2 regions of the Streptomyces sp. NBC_01257 genome follow, and region 1 is predicted to be linked to the other one. Evidence: predicted binding sites of a transcription regulator. Region 1 holds the regulator's gene; the other holds the start of a gene.
What was found. Region 1 encodes HrcA, which represses chaperone genes, less so after heat shock. Its sites were predicted from a motif close to TTNGCACTCNGNNNNNCNGAGTGCNAA; they were not measured.
Positions count from the first base shown of each region.

Region 2: a site for HrcA is predicted at 2,751-2,777, ahead of groES (co-chaperone GroES). Genes of this name have one in related genera too.

Region 1 covers NZ_CP108472.1:3,080,299-3,087,699, forward strand. The annotation lists gene dnaJ (molecular chaperone DnaJ) at 1-383, opposite strand, end outside; gene hrcA (heat-inducible transcriptional repressor HrcA) at 384-1,400, opposite strand; gene OG408_RS13115 (MBL fold metallo-hydrolase) at 1,586-2,317, shown strand; gene OG408_RS13120 (DUF3097 domain-containing protein) at 2,343-3,179, shown strand; gene hemW (radical SAM family heme chaperone HemW) at 3,613-4,845, opposite strand; gene OG408_RS13130 (ATP-binding SpoIIE family protein phosphatase) at 4,900-6,810, opposite strand; gene OG408_RS13135 (AMP-dependent synthetase/ligase) at 7,115-7,401, opposite strand, start outside.
Region 2 covers NZ_CP108472.1:5,519,892-5,527,292, forward strand. The annotation lists gene OG408_RS24060 (THUMP-like domain-containing protein) at 1-1,236, opposite strand, end outside; gene OG408_RS24065 (polysaccharide deacetylase family protein) at 1,333-2,349, shown strand; gene OG408_RS24070 (hypothetical protein) at 2,346-2,684, shown strand; gene groES (co-chaperone GroES) at 2,929-3,237, shown strand; gene groL (chaperonin GroEL) at 3,340-4,962, shown strand; gene OG408_RS24085 (hydroxyacid dehydrogenase) at 5,269-6,297, opposite strand; gene OG408_RS24090 (carbohydrate ABC transporter permease) at 6,322-7,254, opposite strand; gene OG408_RS24095 (carbohydrate ABC transporter permease) at 7,251-7,401, opposite strand, start outside.

The DNA.
Region 1 (7,401 bases):
GCCGCCTCGGAGAGGTCGATCTCCAGCCGGATCATGGCGTCCTGGCCGCGCCGGGTGCGCGAACGGGGTCCGCGCTGCGACGCCGTGCCGAAGAACGCGTCCATGATGTCGGAGAAGTTGCCGAAGCCGCCCTGTCCGAATCCGCCCGCGCCACCTCCGCCGGAGGCGGACAGCGGGTCGCCGCCGAGGTCGTAGACCTGCTTCTTCTGGGCGTCCGACAACACCTCGTAAGCGGCGTTGATCTCCTTGAACCGCTCCTGGGTCTTCGGATCGGGGTTCACATCCGGGTGCAGCTCGCGGGCGAGCCTCCGGAAAGCCTTCTTGATCTCGTCCTGCGAAGCGTCGCGGCGCACGCCGAGTACGGCGTAGTAGTCCGTGGCCACTTACGACTCCGCCAGGATCTGTCCGACGTAACGTGCCACTGCGCGTACCGCTCCCATCGTTCCGGGGTAGTCCATGCGGGTCGGTCCGACCACGCCGAGTTTGGCGACTGCCTCGTCGCCCGAACCGTAGCCGACCGCGACGACGGACGTGGAGTTGAGCCCCTCGTGGGCGTTCTCGTGCCCGATACGTACGGTCATGCCCGAGTCCTTGGCCTCGCCGAGCAGCTTCAGCAGCACGACCTGCTCCTCCAGTGCCTCCAGCACCGGCCGGATCATCACCGGGAAGTCGTGTCCGAAGCGGGTGAGGTTGGAGGTGCCGCCGATCATCAGCCGCTCCTCCGTCTCCTCGACGAGGGTTTCGAGCAGGATCGAGAGCACGGTGGACACGGTTCCCCGGTCCTCGCTCTCGAAGGATTCCGGCAGGTCCTGCACCAGTTGCGGGACGTCGGCGAACCGGCGTCCCACCACCCGGCTGTTGAGCCGGGCCCGCAGATCGGCGACGGAGGTCTCGCCGAACGGCGCGGGGCAGTCGACCAGCCGCTGTTCGACCCGGCCGGTGTCCGTGATCAGCACGAGCATCAGCCGGGCGGGGGCCAGGGACAGCAGTTCCACGTGCCGCACCGTCGAGCGGGTCAGCGAGGGGTACTGCACGACGGCGACCTGCCGGGTCAGCTGCGCGAGCAGCCGTACGGTCCGTCCCACGACGTCGTCGAGGTCGACCGCGCCGTCGAGGAAATTCTGAATGGCACGGCGCTCCGGCGACGACAGGGGCTTGACGCCCGCGAGCCTGTCGACGAAGAGCCGGTAACCCTTGTCCGTCGGGATGCGTCCCGCGCTGGTGTGCGGCTGGGCGATGAAGCCCTCGTCCTCCAGCACCGCCATGTCGTTGCGGACGGTGGCCGGGGAGACCCCCAGCTTGTGCCGCTCGGTGAGCGCCTTGGAGCCGACGGGCTCCTCGGTGCCGACATAGTCCTGGACGATGGCGCGCAGCACTTCGAGTCTGCGTTCGCTGAGCATCGCGCACACCTCCAGCTGTGTACCTCGGTGGTTCTCGGGCCGTTCCCGGGACCGTCCCTGGCACTCTGTGCGTACGAGTGCCAGCAATCCCCCGGTCAGTGTACGGCGACGGGGTAGCCCCCTAGCAAGGGCGACCGGCCACGCTACCGCGAGACTGCGCAGGTCGTTGCCGATAGCGTCGTCGTATGGACGCCTCTTGGGAAGAGTTCGGCTGGGAGCGACTCGGACACGGAGTGGGCCGGCGACGCCTTCCGGTGTGGGATGCAACGGTCGCACTGGTGGCCGGGACGGACGGAGTGCTGCTCTGCGACACCGGGTCGTCACTGCGTGAAGCGGTGGAGGTGCGCGGTCAGGCGCAGGCACTGCTGGGCCGGAGGGTGACGCATATCGCACTCAGCCACCCCCACTTCGATCACGTACTGGGCACGGCGGCCTTCGCCGGGACACAGGTGTACGGCGCGGGGGGCATGGCGGATCTGCTGCGGCGCTCGGCGGACGAACTCCACACCGACGCGGTGCGGCAGGGCCTGCCCGAACAGGACGCGGCGGAGTCCGCCGACGTACTCGTGGCGCCCCGCCACGAGGTGATCGCCGAGTGGACGCTCGATCTGGGCGGCGGGCGCGAGGTGCTCCTGGTGAACGCGGGTCCGGCGCACAGCGGTCACGACCTGGCGGTGCTGGTCCCCGGCGGCTCCGGCTCGCCCGCGATCGTGTTCTGCGGCGACCTGGTCGAGGAGTCCGGCGAACCGCAGGCGGGCCCGGACGCGTTCCCGGCCCGCTGGCCCGCGGCGCTGGACCGGCTGCTGGAGCTGGGCGGCGAGGACGCGCTGTACGTGCCGGGGCACGGGGCGGTGGTGGACGCCGCGTTCGTACGGGCCCAGCGCGAACGGCTGGCCGCGCGGTTCGGCGTGTCGTGAGCCGCTCCCGCCTTATCGTCATCCGATGCGCAGCTACCAGCCGGACCTGACCCCGCCGTGGAAGAAGTCCGCCCCCGCCCCCGAGGTGTCCGCCGAGCCCGATCTGGTCGTGGAGGACGTCGCCACCGGCTTCTGCGGTGCGGTGATCCGGTGCGAGAAGACCGCCGAGGGCCCGACGGTGACCCTGGAGGACCGCTTCGGCAAGCACCGGGTCTTCCCGATGGCACCGCGCGGCTTCCTGCTGGAGGGCCGGGTCGTCACGCTGGTACGCCCGTCGGCGGGCGGCCCCGCACGCCCCGCCCGCACGGCCTCCGGCTCGGTGGCCGTGCACGGGGCGCGGGCCCGGGTGGCGCGGGCCGGCCGGATCTACGTGGAGGGCCGGCACGACGCCGAACTGGTGGAGCGGGTGTGGGGCGACGACCTGCGGATCGAGGGCGTGGTCGTGGAGTACCTGGAGGGCATCGACGACCTGCCCGCGATCGTGCGCGAGTTCTCACCGGGCCCGGACGCACGGCTGGGTGTGCTGGTCGACCATCTCGTCCCCGGCTCCAAGGAGTCCCGGATCGCCGCACAGATCTCGGACGGCGACGTGCTGGTGGTCGGCCACCCGTACATCGACGTATGGGAGGCGGTGAAGCCGTCGTCGGTGGGAATCCCCGGCTGGCCGGTGGTGCCGCGCGGCCAGGACTGGAAGACGGGCGTGTGCCGCTCGCTGGGCTGGCCGGAGAACACGGGGGCGGCCTGGCAGCGCATCCTGTCCACGGTCCGCTCCTACCGGGACCTGGAGCCGGAACTGCTGGGCCGGGTGGAGGAACTGATCGACTTCGTAACAGCCCCACCCACGACAGGCCCGGGCGCGTAGCCTCCCGCCCCAACTGCGACGGGCCCGGGCGCGGGGCCTTCCCGCCTCACCTACGACGGCCCCGGGCGCGGGGCTTTCCTGCCCCACCCACGACGGGCCCCGGCCCATAGCCTTCCCGCACGAGGCGGACCCTGGCGCGGGGTCTTCCCTGTCCCACCCACGACGGGCCCCGGCGCGGGGCCTTCCCACCCCACCTGGCACCTACGCCCCACCAAGCCCCTCCGCCCCTTCCAGCCCCTTCCAGCCCCGCCGGCGTTTGAGGCGCGGGGTCCGGGGCGGAGCCCCGGTTACGGGAAGGGGCGGGGAGGGGAACAGCCCCGCCGCAGGCGCACCAGCCCCGAGGGGGGCACCCAGCAGGCGCACCAGCCCCGAGAGGGCACCCCTCAGGCGCACCCTCCCCGGGGGGGCACCCCCAGGGACGCCCCGCACCCCCTCAGTCCACCAGGTCCCGCACCACCGCATCCGCCAACAACCGCCCCCGCAACGTCAGCACCGCCCGCCCCTCCCCGTACGGCCCCGGCTCGAGCAGACCGTCCGACACGGCCCGCCCCGCCGCCGCCAGCCCCGCAGGGGCGAGCAGCGACAGCGGGCAGCCGTCGACGAGCCGCAGCTCCAGCAGGATGCGCTCGACCCGCCGGTCCTCCGCGGAGAGGATCTCGCGCCCCGCACCCGGCGAGCGCCCCTCGGCGAGCGCCTGCGCGTACGCCCCGGGGTGCTTCACGTTCCACCAGCGCACGCCACCGACATGGCTGTGCGCGCCGGGCCCGGCGCCCCACCAGTCCGCCCCGCGCCAGTACAGCTCGTTGTGCAGGCAGCGGCCCTCGGGGGTCCGGGCCCAGTTCGACACCTCGTACCAGGAGAAGCCGGCCGCGGCCATCGCCTCGTCCGCGATCAGATAGCGGTCGGCGTGCGCGTCGTCGTCCGTCATCGGGATCTCGCCGCGCTTGATCCGGCGGGCCAGCTGGGTGCCCTCCTCGACGATCAGGGCGTACGCCGACACATGGTCGGGGCCGGCACCGATCGCCGCGTCGAGGGAGGCGCGCCAGTCGTCGTCGGACTCCCCCGGCGTGCCGTAGATCAGGTCGAGGTTGACGTGCTCGAAGCCGGCCGCCCTCGCCTCGGCGACGCACGCCTCGGGCCGGCCGGGGGTGTGGGTGCGGTCGAGGATCTTCAGGACGTGCTGCCGGGCGCTCTGCATCCCGAAGGAGATCCGGTTGAAGCCGCCCTCGCGCAGCTCCGCGAGATAGGCGGGTCCGACGGACTCCGGGTTCGCCTCGGTGGTGATCTCGGCGTCGTCCGCGAGCCCGAACTCCTCGCGGATCGCGGCCAGCATCCGGACCAGATCGGCGGCGGCCAGCAGCGTCGGCGTACCGCCGCCGACGAAGACCGTGCGGACCTGCCGGGGGTCGTCGCCGAGGACCTTGCGGGCCTGGCGGACCTCGCCGATGAGGTGGGAGGCGTAGTTGTCGCGGGAGGCCAGCGCACCGCCGGAGCCGCGCAGCTCGGTCGCGGTGTAGGTGTTGAAGTCGCAGTAGCCGCAGCGGGTCGCGCAGTACGGCACGTGCAGATAGAAGCCGAGCGGGCGGTCGGCGGCGCCTTCCAGGGCATGGCGGGGCAGCGCCCCGTCGTCGGGCACGGGCTCACCATCGGGCAGTACGGAAGGCATACCGTCCATTGTCGCGCGCCGCCCGGCACCCGGACGCCACGCCGGGGACGGGCGCTACTGGGCCTGGAGGACCAGCAGCGCCAGGTCGTCGTCCGGCGGGCGCTCGGCGAAGGCGTGCACGGCGTGCTTGATGCGGTCCGCGATGCCTTCGGCGGTCAGCCCGGCGCAGCCGGAGAGCGCCTGTGCCAGCCCGTCCCCGTCGTCGAACATCAGCGGCCCCGAGCGCCGCTCGGTCACCCCGTCGGTGACGCACAGCAGGCTGTCGCCGGGCGCCAGGTCGAAGCTCTGGGTCTCGTAGACGGCGTCGTCCATGATGCCGAGCAGCAGCTGTGGTTCGGCGGCCGGGCGGACCGTGCCGTCGGGGCGCAGCAGCAGTGGCAGCGGGTGCCCCGCGCTGGCCAGGGTGCAGCGCGCGCCGCCGTCGGGCAGCGGCACGAGCTCCCCGTAGAGCAGGGAGAGGAACCGGGACTGCCCGCTGTCCGCCGAGTGCTGGCCGCCCGCGGCGGCGACCATGAGGGCGGCCGCCTCCGCGGCCTCCATCGCGTCGTCGAGGAGCAGCCGGTTCAGCCGGACCAGGACCTCGCCGGCCTGGAAGCCCTCGCGGGCCAGCAGCCGCAGCCAGGGGCGGGCGAGTCCGGTGACGACGGCCGCCTCGGGGCCGCTGCCCTGGACGTCGCCGAGGACGAAGCACCAGCGGTCGCCGGGGCACGGGAAGATGTCGTAGAAGTCACCCCCGACCACCCCGTCGTCGCTGGGTTCGTAGACCAGGGAACTGGCGACGCCCGGTATGTCGGCGACCTTGCTGGGGAGCAGTCCGCGCTGGAGGATGCGGCTGATGGTGGCCTGCCGGGTGTAGGCGCGGGCGGCGCCGACGGCGAGTCCGACCCGGCGTACGAAGTCCTCGATGAGCGCCGTGACCTCGTCGGGGACGCGGGCGATGCCTTCGCGGCCCAGGAGTACGGCTCCGAGGGTGCGGCCGCCCGAGGTGATCCGGTAGGCGAGCGCGACGCCTTCTGCCGCTTCCTCGCCCGGCTTCTCGCCGTCCTCCGCGCTGCCGGGCCACGGTATCGAGACGGGTCCGGTCCCGACCCGCTCGGGGAGCCGGAGCGGGTCGCCCTCCAGCAGGGTGCGCAGGGTCTGGATGCGGCTCTCGTCGATGTGCCAGACCTTGGCGAGCCGGGGGACGGCCGCGCGGCCGGGGGTCTCGGGCTCCAGCCAGATGGCGCACCAGTCGGCGAGCCGGGGCACGAGTAACTGTCCGGCGAGCGCGGCGACGATGTCCTCGTCGAGCTGGCCGGCCAGCAGGTCCGAGGCCTCGGCGAGGAACGACAGCGCGCCGCGTCCGGCCCAGTCCGCGTCGTCGCGCAGGGCCCGCCGTGCGGTGGGGGCGAGCAGTTCGGCGGCGCGCAGTCCGCGCTGGAACCCGGGCTCCGGGCGGGCGTCGGGGAAGGGGTTCCAGTCGTCGACGGGGAGCCGGGCCCAGACGGTCTTGAGGCCGGTGCGGTAGGTGATGCCCCAGCGTTCGGAGAGGGTGGCGACGAGTTCCAGGCCGCGGCCGAACTCCGCGGGCTCCCCGGGGCCTTCCGCGCCCGCGAAGCCGCCCTCGGAGCCGTCGCTGCGCACGGCGCGGGCCGGGTGGTGGTCGGAGACCTCCAGGACGAGCGCGGAGACCTCGTCCTCGGTCGCCTCCTCCAGGCGGAAGAGCAGTTCGACGTTGGTCCCGGCGTGCACGACGGCGTTGGTGACGAGTTCGCTGACGACGACCGACGCGTCGTCGGACAGCCGGTCGCTGAAGCCGACGGCCGCGGGCAGCCCGAGCCCGCTCCACTCGGCGAGCGCCGCCGCGACGAACCGCCTGGCCGCCGAGGGCGCCAACAGGTTCCCGGGCAGGCTCGTCCGGGCGACGGGCTGTCCGCCCGAGGACGAGCCGTTGGTTCCTGGACGCTGCACGATGTCCCGCTGCAAGGGAATGGACCCCACAGGGCGGCTCCTGACCTGTTCTCGCTCTGCCTGTTCTCCGTTAAGCCCCGCTGACGACACGGACAGAGTGACAGATCGGCCCTTCGCATACGCGTCGAGTTACCGAAGTGAGTAGGAGAACACGGCCCCGGACGTGCACCAGGCCCCCGCGCGGCGGGCGCGGGGGCCTGGTGATCGTCCGTTCCGGGCCGCCGACGGCCCGGTGTCCGGAACCGGCCGCCACTCGGGCGGCCGGCCGGAGCGGGCGGGCGGACTCGGGCCGCGCCCCGCCGGAGGGGCGTATGCCGGGCTACGCCTCGCGGGAGCCCGCGTACATGTCGTCGATGAGGTCCTTGTACTCACGCTCGACGACCGGCCGCTTCAGCTTGAGGCTGGGTGTGACCTCGCCGTGCTCGATGTCGAGGTCGCGCGGGAGCAGCCGGAACTTCTTGATGGTCTGCCAGCGCTGCAGACCCTCGTTGAGCCGCTTCACGTATCCGTCGATGAGCTCGACGGTCTTCGGGGCGGCCACGACGTCCGCGTAGGACTTGCCCTCCAGTCCGTTCTCGGCGGCCCAGCCGAGGATCGTGGGCTCGT
Region 2 (7,401 bases), 2.4 Mb from region 1:
GGCCTCCGGGCCGGTCACGGGGCGGCCGACCAGCATCGTCGGCGCGTCCGCGACCCGGGTCAGGAAGACCGTGGCCGCGTGCGGCCCCCGGAGCTTCATCTTCCGCCGCAGCTCCTCGGGTTCGACCGCCGAGCCGCGCTTCTTGACCGTGAGGACACCGACCTCGCGCTCCCGCAGCAGCGCCTTCAGCCGCTTCACGTTGAAGGGCAGCTGATCGGTGATCTCGTAGCCGGCGGTGTACGGGGAGTCGTACAGCTCGTCGCTCGTGACGTACGCGATCATCCCGTCGATCAGCCGGCCGTGGCAGCGCTCCACGATGCCGGCGACCAGATGCGCCCGGATCACCGCACCGTCCGGCTCGTACAGATAGCGGCCCACCGGGCCGACCGGCGGGGCGGGCAGCGCGGCCGGAGCCGCCAGGGTGGCGCCCGACGGGAGCAGCGTCGCGCGGTAGGAGCCGGCCTCGAAGCCCTCGCCGAACCACAGCACCGCCTCCTTCACGTCGCCGCCGTCCGAGATCCACTCGGCCTCCGCCTGCGGCCCGATCGCCTCGTGCGGGACACCCGGGGCGATCTTCAGCGCGGCCCTCGGCGCCTTCAGCGCGGCCGCGGTCGCCCAGGACAGGGGCGGGGAGTACGCCTCCGGGTCGAAGATCCTGCCGCGTCCGCCGCGCCGGGCCGGGTCGACGAAGACCGCGTCGTAGGGCGTGGTGTCGATCTCGGTGACGTCCGCGCACCGGACCTCGATCAGCGCGTCCAGGCCGAGCGCGGCGGCGTTGGCGCGGGCCACCTCGGCGGTCAGCGGATCGCGGTCGACGGCGAGGACGGAGATCCCGGCCCGGGCCAGGGCGATCGCGTCGCCGCCGATCCCGCAGCAGAGGTCGGCGACGCTGCGCACCCCGGCGTCCGCGAACCGCCGGGCGCGGTAGCCGGCCACCGAGGTGCGGGTCGCCTGCTCGACCCCGTTCGGCGTGAAGAACATCCGGTGCGCGTCCTCGGCCCCGAACTTCGCCACCGCCCGCTGCCGCAGCCGGGCCTGGCCGATGGCCGCCGAGACGAGGGCGGCCGGGTGGGTGCGGCGCAGCCGGGTGGCGGTGGCCAGTTCCGTGGCGGGGTCGTACGACCGCAGGCCGGCCAGCAGTCCGGCGCCCTCGGGGGTGCGCAGGGCCAGGAAGTCGGCGAGGGGGTCGGGGGCGTCGGACGGGCCGGCCGGGGAGAGAGCGTTCACCCGCCCCATTGTGGGCCAGTCGGCTGCGCGCCAGCCGGGGGACCGTGCGGGGCGGGCGCTGTGTCGGCCCGGAAGCCCGGCCCCGGGCTGGCAGGATGCGGCGCCATGCAGCCAGTACGACAAAAGGAAGAATTGGACATGAAGAGGCGCAGACCGGGTGCGGAGTCGTGCGGGCAGGGACGGGCGAGGCGCGGACGGGGGCACCTGCGGCGCCGGCCGGGCTATGCGGTCGTCGCCGCGCTCCTGGTCGCCGCCGTCGGCTCGGGCTGTGCCGCCGAGACCGCCGAGCGCGCACCGGCCGACCCCGGCCGCGCGGCCGCCGCCCAGGCCGGACAGCAGGGCGGGCCCCCGGCGGGAGCGGCGGGGTCCGTAGCCGCGCAGGCCGAGAAGGCGCGCCGCGCCCTGGCCGCACGGGCCGTCGCCGCGAAGAAGTGGGGCCTGGCGGGCACCCCGCTGACCCCGCCGGCGCCGCCCGCCGTGAAACCGCACCTCACCACCCGCAAGGGCTTCGAGGTCGAGGGCGGTGACGCGTCCCTGCCGCCGGTCTTCACGACGGTCCCCACCAAGGACAAGATCGTCTTCCTGACGATGGACGACGGGGACGACAAGGACCCCGAGCTGCTGAAGATGATGTCGGAGCTGAACATCCCGTACAGCGCCTTCCTCAGCGACTACCTGGTGCGCGACGACTACGCGTACTTCAAGGAGGCCCAGGCGCGCGGCGTCGTCCTCGGCAACCACACGCTGAACCACCGCTACATGCCCGGTCTCTCCCACGAGGAGCAGCAGCGGGAGATCTGCGACCAGCAGGACATCCTGGAGAAGCAGTACGGCGAGCGCCCCCGGCTCTTCCGGCCGCCGTACGGGAACTACAACGGCGACACCCTGCGGATCGCCAAGTCCTGCGGCATCACGGCCGTGCCGCTGTGGGCTGCGGAGGCGTTCCCCGACCACATGGAGTGGCGCGAGGAGGACCAGGACCTGCACCCCGGCGACATCATCCTCACGCACTTCCGCGGCAAGAAGGACTGGAAGGGCAGCATGCCCGACCTGATCCGGTCCGTCATGAAGGTCATCACGGACAAGGGTTACGCCGTGGCCCGGCTGGAGGACTACGTATGAGAAGGGCGCACCGGCTGCTGGCCGGACTGCTGACCGCCGGTGCGCTCCTGACCGCCACCGCAGGCTGCGCGCAGTCGGTGGACCCGATCGAGCGGCTGGGCCGCAAGGCGGCGCAGCGGGTGCATCCGTCGCCGAGCGACCCGGAGGCGCGGCCCGCGGCGGTGCGCGGTGACCACGGGGCGCCGGGGGCGATGGTCGTCGTCGCCTGCGGCGGTCCCGCGGCCGGCGGCTACCGGGTGCGGCCACCGGTCCACTGGTGGCCGGAACGGCCGGGGCGGCCGGGACGTTACGAGTCGGGGGCCCCGGCCGTGGAGGCGGGGTGCGCGAGGCGGTAGTCGCCGGATCCGGACCTGCTCCGGCGCGCGGTCCGGACCTCTCCGGAGACGCCACGAGGGCGTGAATTGGCACTCCGCTTGACCGAGTGCTAATCGCGGTCATAGTCTCAGTGCTGGCACTCCCCACTGGAGAGTGCCAGCAGTTCTGTGCGACCGGCAGGTCCGGCACCCGCGACGACGGGCCCACCTGGTCGCCACCCCAGACTGATAACCCCGTGAGATCTCCGAAGGGGGAGACCGGATCGTGTCGACCGCCAGCTCCAAGGTTGCGATCAAGCCGCTCGAGGACCGCATTGTGGTCCAGCCGCTCGACGCCGAGCAGACCACGGCCTCCGGCCTGGTCATTCCGGACACCGCCAAGGAGAAGCCCCAGGAGGGCGTCGTCCTGGCCGTGGGCCCGGGCCGCTTCGAGAACGGCGAGCGCCTTCCGCTCGACGTCAAGACCGGCGATGTCGTTCTGTACAGCAAGTACGGCGGCACCGAGGTGAAGTACAACGGCGAGGAGTACCTCGTCCTCTCGGCTCGCGACGTGCTCGCGATCATCGAGAAGTAATTCACCCAACGTTTGCTTCTGTTCTGCGCCCCTGGCCCCCTGCGAGATAACTAGCCGGGCGGCAGGGGCGCAGTTCTTGTTTTGAGAGGACAGTTCAGCTCCATGGCGAAGATCCTGAAGTTCGACGAGGACGCCCGTCGCGCCCTCGAGCGCGGCGTCAACAAGCTTGCCGACACGGTGAAGGTGACGATCGGTCCCAAGGGCCGCAACGTCGTCATCGACAAGAAGTTCGGTGCTCCCACCATCACCAACGACGGTGTCACCATCGCGCGCGAGGTCGAGCTGGACGACCCGTACGAGAACCTCGGTGCGCAGCTGGTGAAGGAGGTGGCGACCAAGACCAACGACGTGGCCGGTGACGGTACGACCACCGCCACCGTCCTCGCCCAGGCGCTCGTCCGCGAGGGTCTGCGCAACGTGGCCGCGGGCGCGTCCCCGGCCGCCCTGAAGAAGGGCATCGACGCCGCGGTCAAGGCCGTGTCCGAGGAGCTCCTCGCGACCGCCCGCCCGATCGAGGACAAGTCCGACATCGCCGCCGTGGCCGCGCTCTCCGCGCAGGACACCCAGGTCGGCGAGCTCATCGCGGACGCGATGGACAAGGTCGGCAAGGACGGTGTCATCACCGTCGAGGAGTCCAACACCTTCGGTCTGGACCTCGACTTCACCGAGGGCATGGCCTTCGACAAGGGCTACCTGTCCCCGTACATGGTGACCGACCAGGAGCGTATGGAGGCCGTCCTCGACGACCCGTACATCCTGATCCACCAGGGCAAGATCGGCTCGATCCAGGAGCTGCTGCCGCTCCTGGAGAAGGTCATCCAGGCCGGTGCCTCCAAGCCGCTGCTGATCATCGCCGAGGACGTCGAGGGCGAGGCCCTGTCGACCCTGGTCGTCAACAAGATCCGTGGCACCTTCAACGCCGTCGCGGTGAAGGCCCCGGGCTTCGGTGACCGCCGCAAGGCCATGCTCGGCGACATCGCCACCCTCACCGGTGCGACCGTCATCGCCGAGGAGGTCGGCCTCAAGCTCGACCAGGCCGGTCTGGACGTGCTGGGCACCGCCCGCCGCGTGACCGTCTCCAAGGACGACACCACCATCGTCGACGGTGGCGGCAAGTCCGACGAGGTCGTCGGCCGCGTCAACCAGATCAAGGCCGAGATCGAGTCCACGGACTCCGACTGGGACCGCGAGAAGCTCCAGGAGCGCCTGGCGAAGCTGGCCGGCGGGGTCTGCGTGATCCGCGTCGGTGCGGCCACCGAGGTCGAGCTCAAGGAGAAGAAGCACCGTCTGGAGGACGCCATCTCCGCGACCCGCGCCGCGGTCGAGGAGGGCATCGTCTCCGGTGGTGGCTCCGCTCTGGTCCACGCCGTCAAGGTCCTCGAGGGCAACCTCGGCAAGACCGGCGACGAGGCCACGGGTGTCGCGGTCGTGCGCCGCGCCGCCGTCGAGCCGCTCCGCTGGATCGCGGAGAACGCGGGCCTCGAGGGCTACGTCATCACCTCGAAGGTCTCCGAGCTCGACAAGGGTCAGGGCTTCAACGCCGCGACCGGCGAGTACGGCGACCTGGTGAAGGCCGGCGTCATCGACCCGGTCAAGGTCACCCGCTCCGCGCTGGAGAACGCCGCGTCCATCGCGTCGCTGCTGCTCACGACCGAGACGCTGGTCGTCGAGAAGCCGGCCGAGGAAGAGGCCGAGGCCGGTCACGGCCACGGTCACTCCCACTAGCGGGTAGCTGTTCCGCGCAAGCGGTGAGGCCCGGCACCCTTTCGGGGTGCCGGGCCTTTCGCGTGCCCGGCCTCGGCCCGGGCCGGACCTGTCTCTGCTCGCGTATGAGGTTCAGCCGGCCGACTCCAGCCCTCGGGGCAACCTCAGCCCCGCCGGCGATTGAGGAGCGGGGGTCCGGGGGCAGGGCCCCCCGGGCTCCGCCCCGGACCCCGCGCCTCAAACGCCGGCGGGGCTGGAGTTGCCCGGCGAAACCTCAATAGCCGGAGGGGCTGGGGATGCCCGGAGGGCCTCCTTTCGCCCCCCGCCTCACGCCGAGCGCGACAACGCGTCCCCGTGTACCGGGTCCGCGAACGGGCGGCCGGTCGCGAAGCGTTCCAGTTCGTCCAGGGCCTGGTCCGCCATCCGGTGCAGTTCGTTGCCGAGCGAACCCGCGATGTGAGGGGTCAGCAGCACGTTCGGCAGGTCGTACAGCGGCGAGGCGGCCGGCGGCAGTTCGGGGTCCGTCACGTCCAGGACCGCGTGCAGCCGCCCGCTCGTCAGCTCGGGGAGCAGTGCGTCCTCGTCGACGAGCGAACCCCGGGCGGTGTTGATCAGCGTCGCGCCGTCCGCCATCGCCGCCAGCTGCGCGGCGCCGATCATGTGGCGGGTGGCCGGGAGTTCGGGTGCGTGGACGGACACGATCCCGCTGCGCGCGCAGAGTTCGTCCAGTGCCACCGGTTCGACGCCGAGCCGGGTCGCGGAGGCGGGGGACAGGTACGGGTCGTACAGCAGGACCTCGAAGTCGAACGGCCGCAGCAGCTCGATGATCCGGCGCCCGGTGCGGGAGGCGCCGACGATGCCGACCGTACGGCCGTGGTTGCCCCAGCCGTCCAGCTCCTCCCGCCAGTCGTGCGGTGCCCGCAGTTCGCGGTAGCGGCGGGCGCTGCCCAGGACGTTCTTGCCCGCGAAGAGGATCGCGGCCAGCGTGTACTCGGCGACCGGGCGGGCGTTCGCCGCGGCCACCGAGGTGACCTGGATGCCGCGGTCCCAGCAGGCGTCGGTGACGTGGTGCTTGACGCTGCCCGCCGCGTGGACGACCGCCCGCAGCCGGGGCGCCGCGTCCAGCACGGCCTCGGTGAGCGGGGGTGCGCCCCAGCAGGTCAGCAGCACCTCGGCCCCGGCGAGCGCGGCGGTCACCGCCGGGGACGGGTCGGGCAGGTGGTGGGCGACGAGCGCGGGATCGGTGCGGACGAGACCGGTCAGCCGGTCCCGCCGGCCGGGGGTGAGCAGCCGCCCCGCGATCCCCGGCCCCATGGCCAGGAGCGCGGCGGGCCGGTTGTCAGTGGTGTCGTGCATGGTGGAACCCGGGCTCCTCGGAGGTCACTTGACGCTGCCGGCGGTGAGGCCGGCCTTCCAGTGACGTTGCAGGGTGACGAAGGCGATGATCAGCGGGGTGACGGCCAGGAGGGAGCCGGTGACGACCATGGGGTAGAAGCTCGGGTCGGCGTTGGCGGTGCTGTGCCAGTTGTAGAGGCCCAGGCTCAGCGGATAGAGCTTCTTGTCCGAGAGCATGACCAGGGGGAGGAAGAAGTTGTTCCAGATGGCGGTGAACTGGAAGAGGAAGACGGTCACGAAGCCGGGCATGACCATGCGCAGACCCACCGACCAGAAGGTGCGCATCTCGCCCGCACCGTCGATACGGGCGGCCTCCAGGACCTCGTCCGGTATGTATCCCGCGCTGAAGATCCGCGAGAGGTACACGCCGAACGGGTTGACCAGCGCCGGGATCAGCACCGCCCAGTAGGTGTTGACGGTTCCCGTCTTGACGGCCAGCAGGTACAGCGGCAGGGACAGCGCGGTGGAGGGCAGCAGGACACCCAGCAGCACCAGGGCGAACAGCTTCTCCTTGCCCTTGAAGCGGTACTTGTCGAAGGCGTACCCGGCCGCGACGCTGATCAGGGAACAGCCGAGCGCCCCGACGCCCGCGTACAGCAGGGAGTTTCCGTACCAGCGGAAGTAGATGCCGTCCTGATACGTGGACAGGGAGGTGAGGTTGCTGCCGAGGTTGAAGCCCTCGAAGGAGAAGACGTCGCCGCCCAGCAGGTTTCCGGCGTCCTTGGTCGCGGCGGTGACCAGCCAGATCAGCGGGAAGAGCGTGTAGACGGCGGCGATGACGAGGACGCCGTTGACCGCGGTCTTCGACAGCCAGCGGTTGGACCGGGGGCCGGCCGGGCCGGCGGCGGCGCGGTCGCGGGCGCGGTCGGCAGGGCGGGCGGCCGGGGCGGCCGGATCGATCATGACGGGGGAGGTCATGCCCGTGCCTCCTTGCGGTTGGTGAAGCGGGTGACGGCGAAGGAGAGCGCGGCGGCGACGAGCGCGATGAGTACGGACGCCGCGGCGGCGAGGCCGTAGTCGTTGCGTTCGAAGGCGGCGCTGTAGGCGTACATGTTCGGGGTCCAG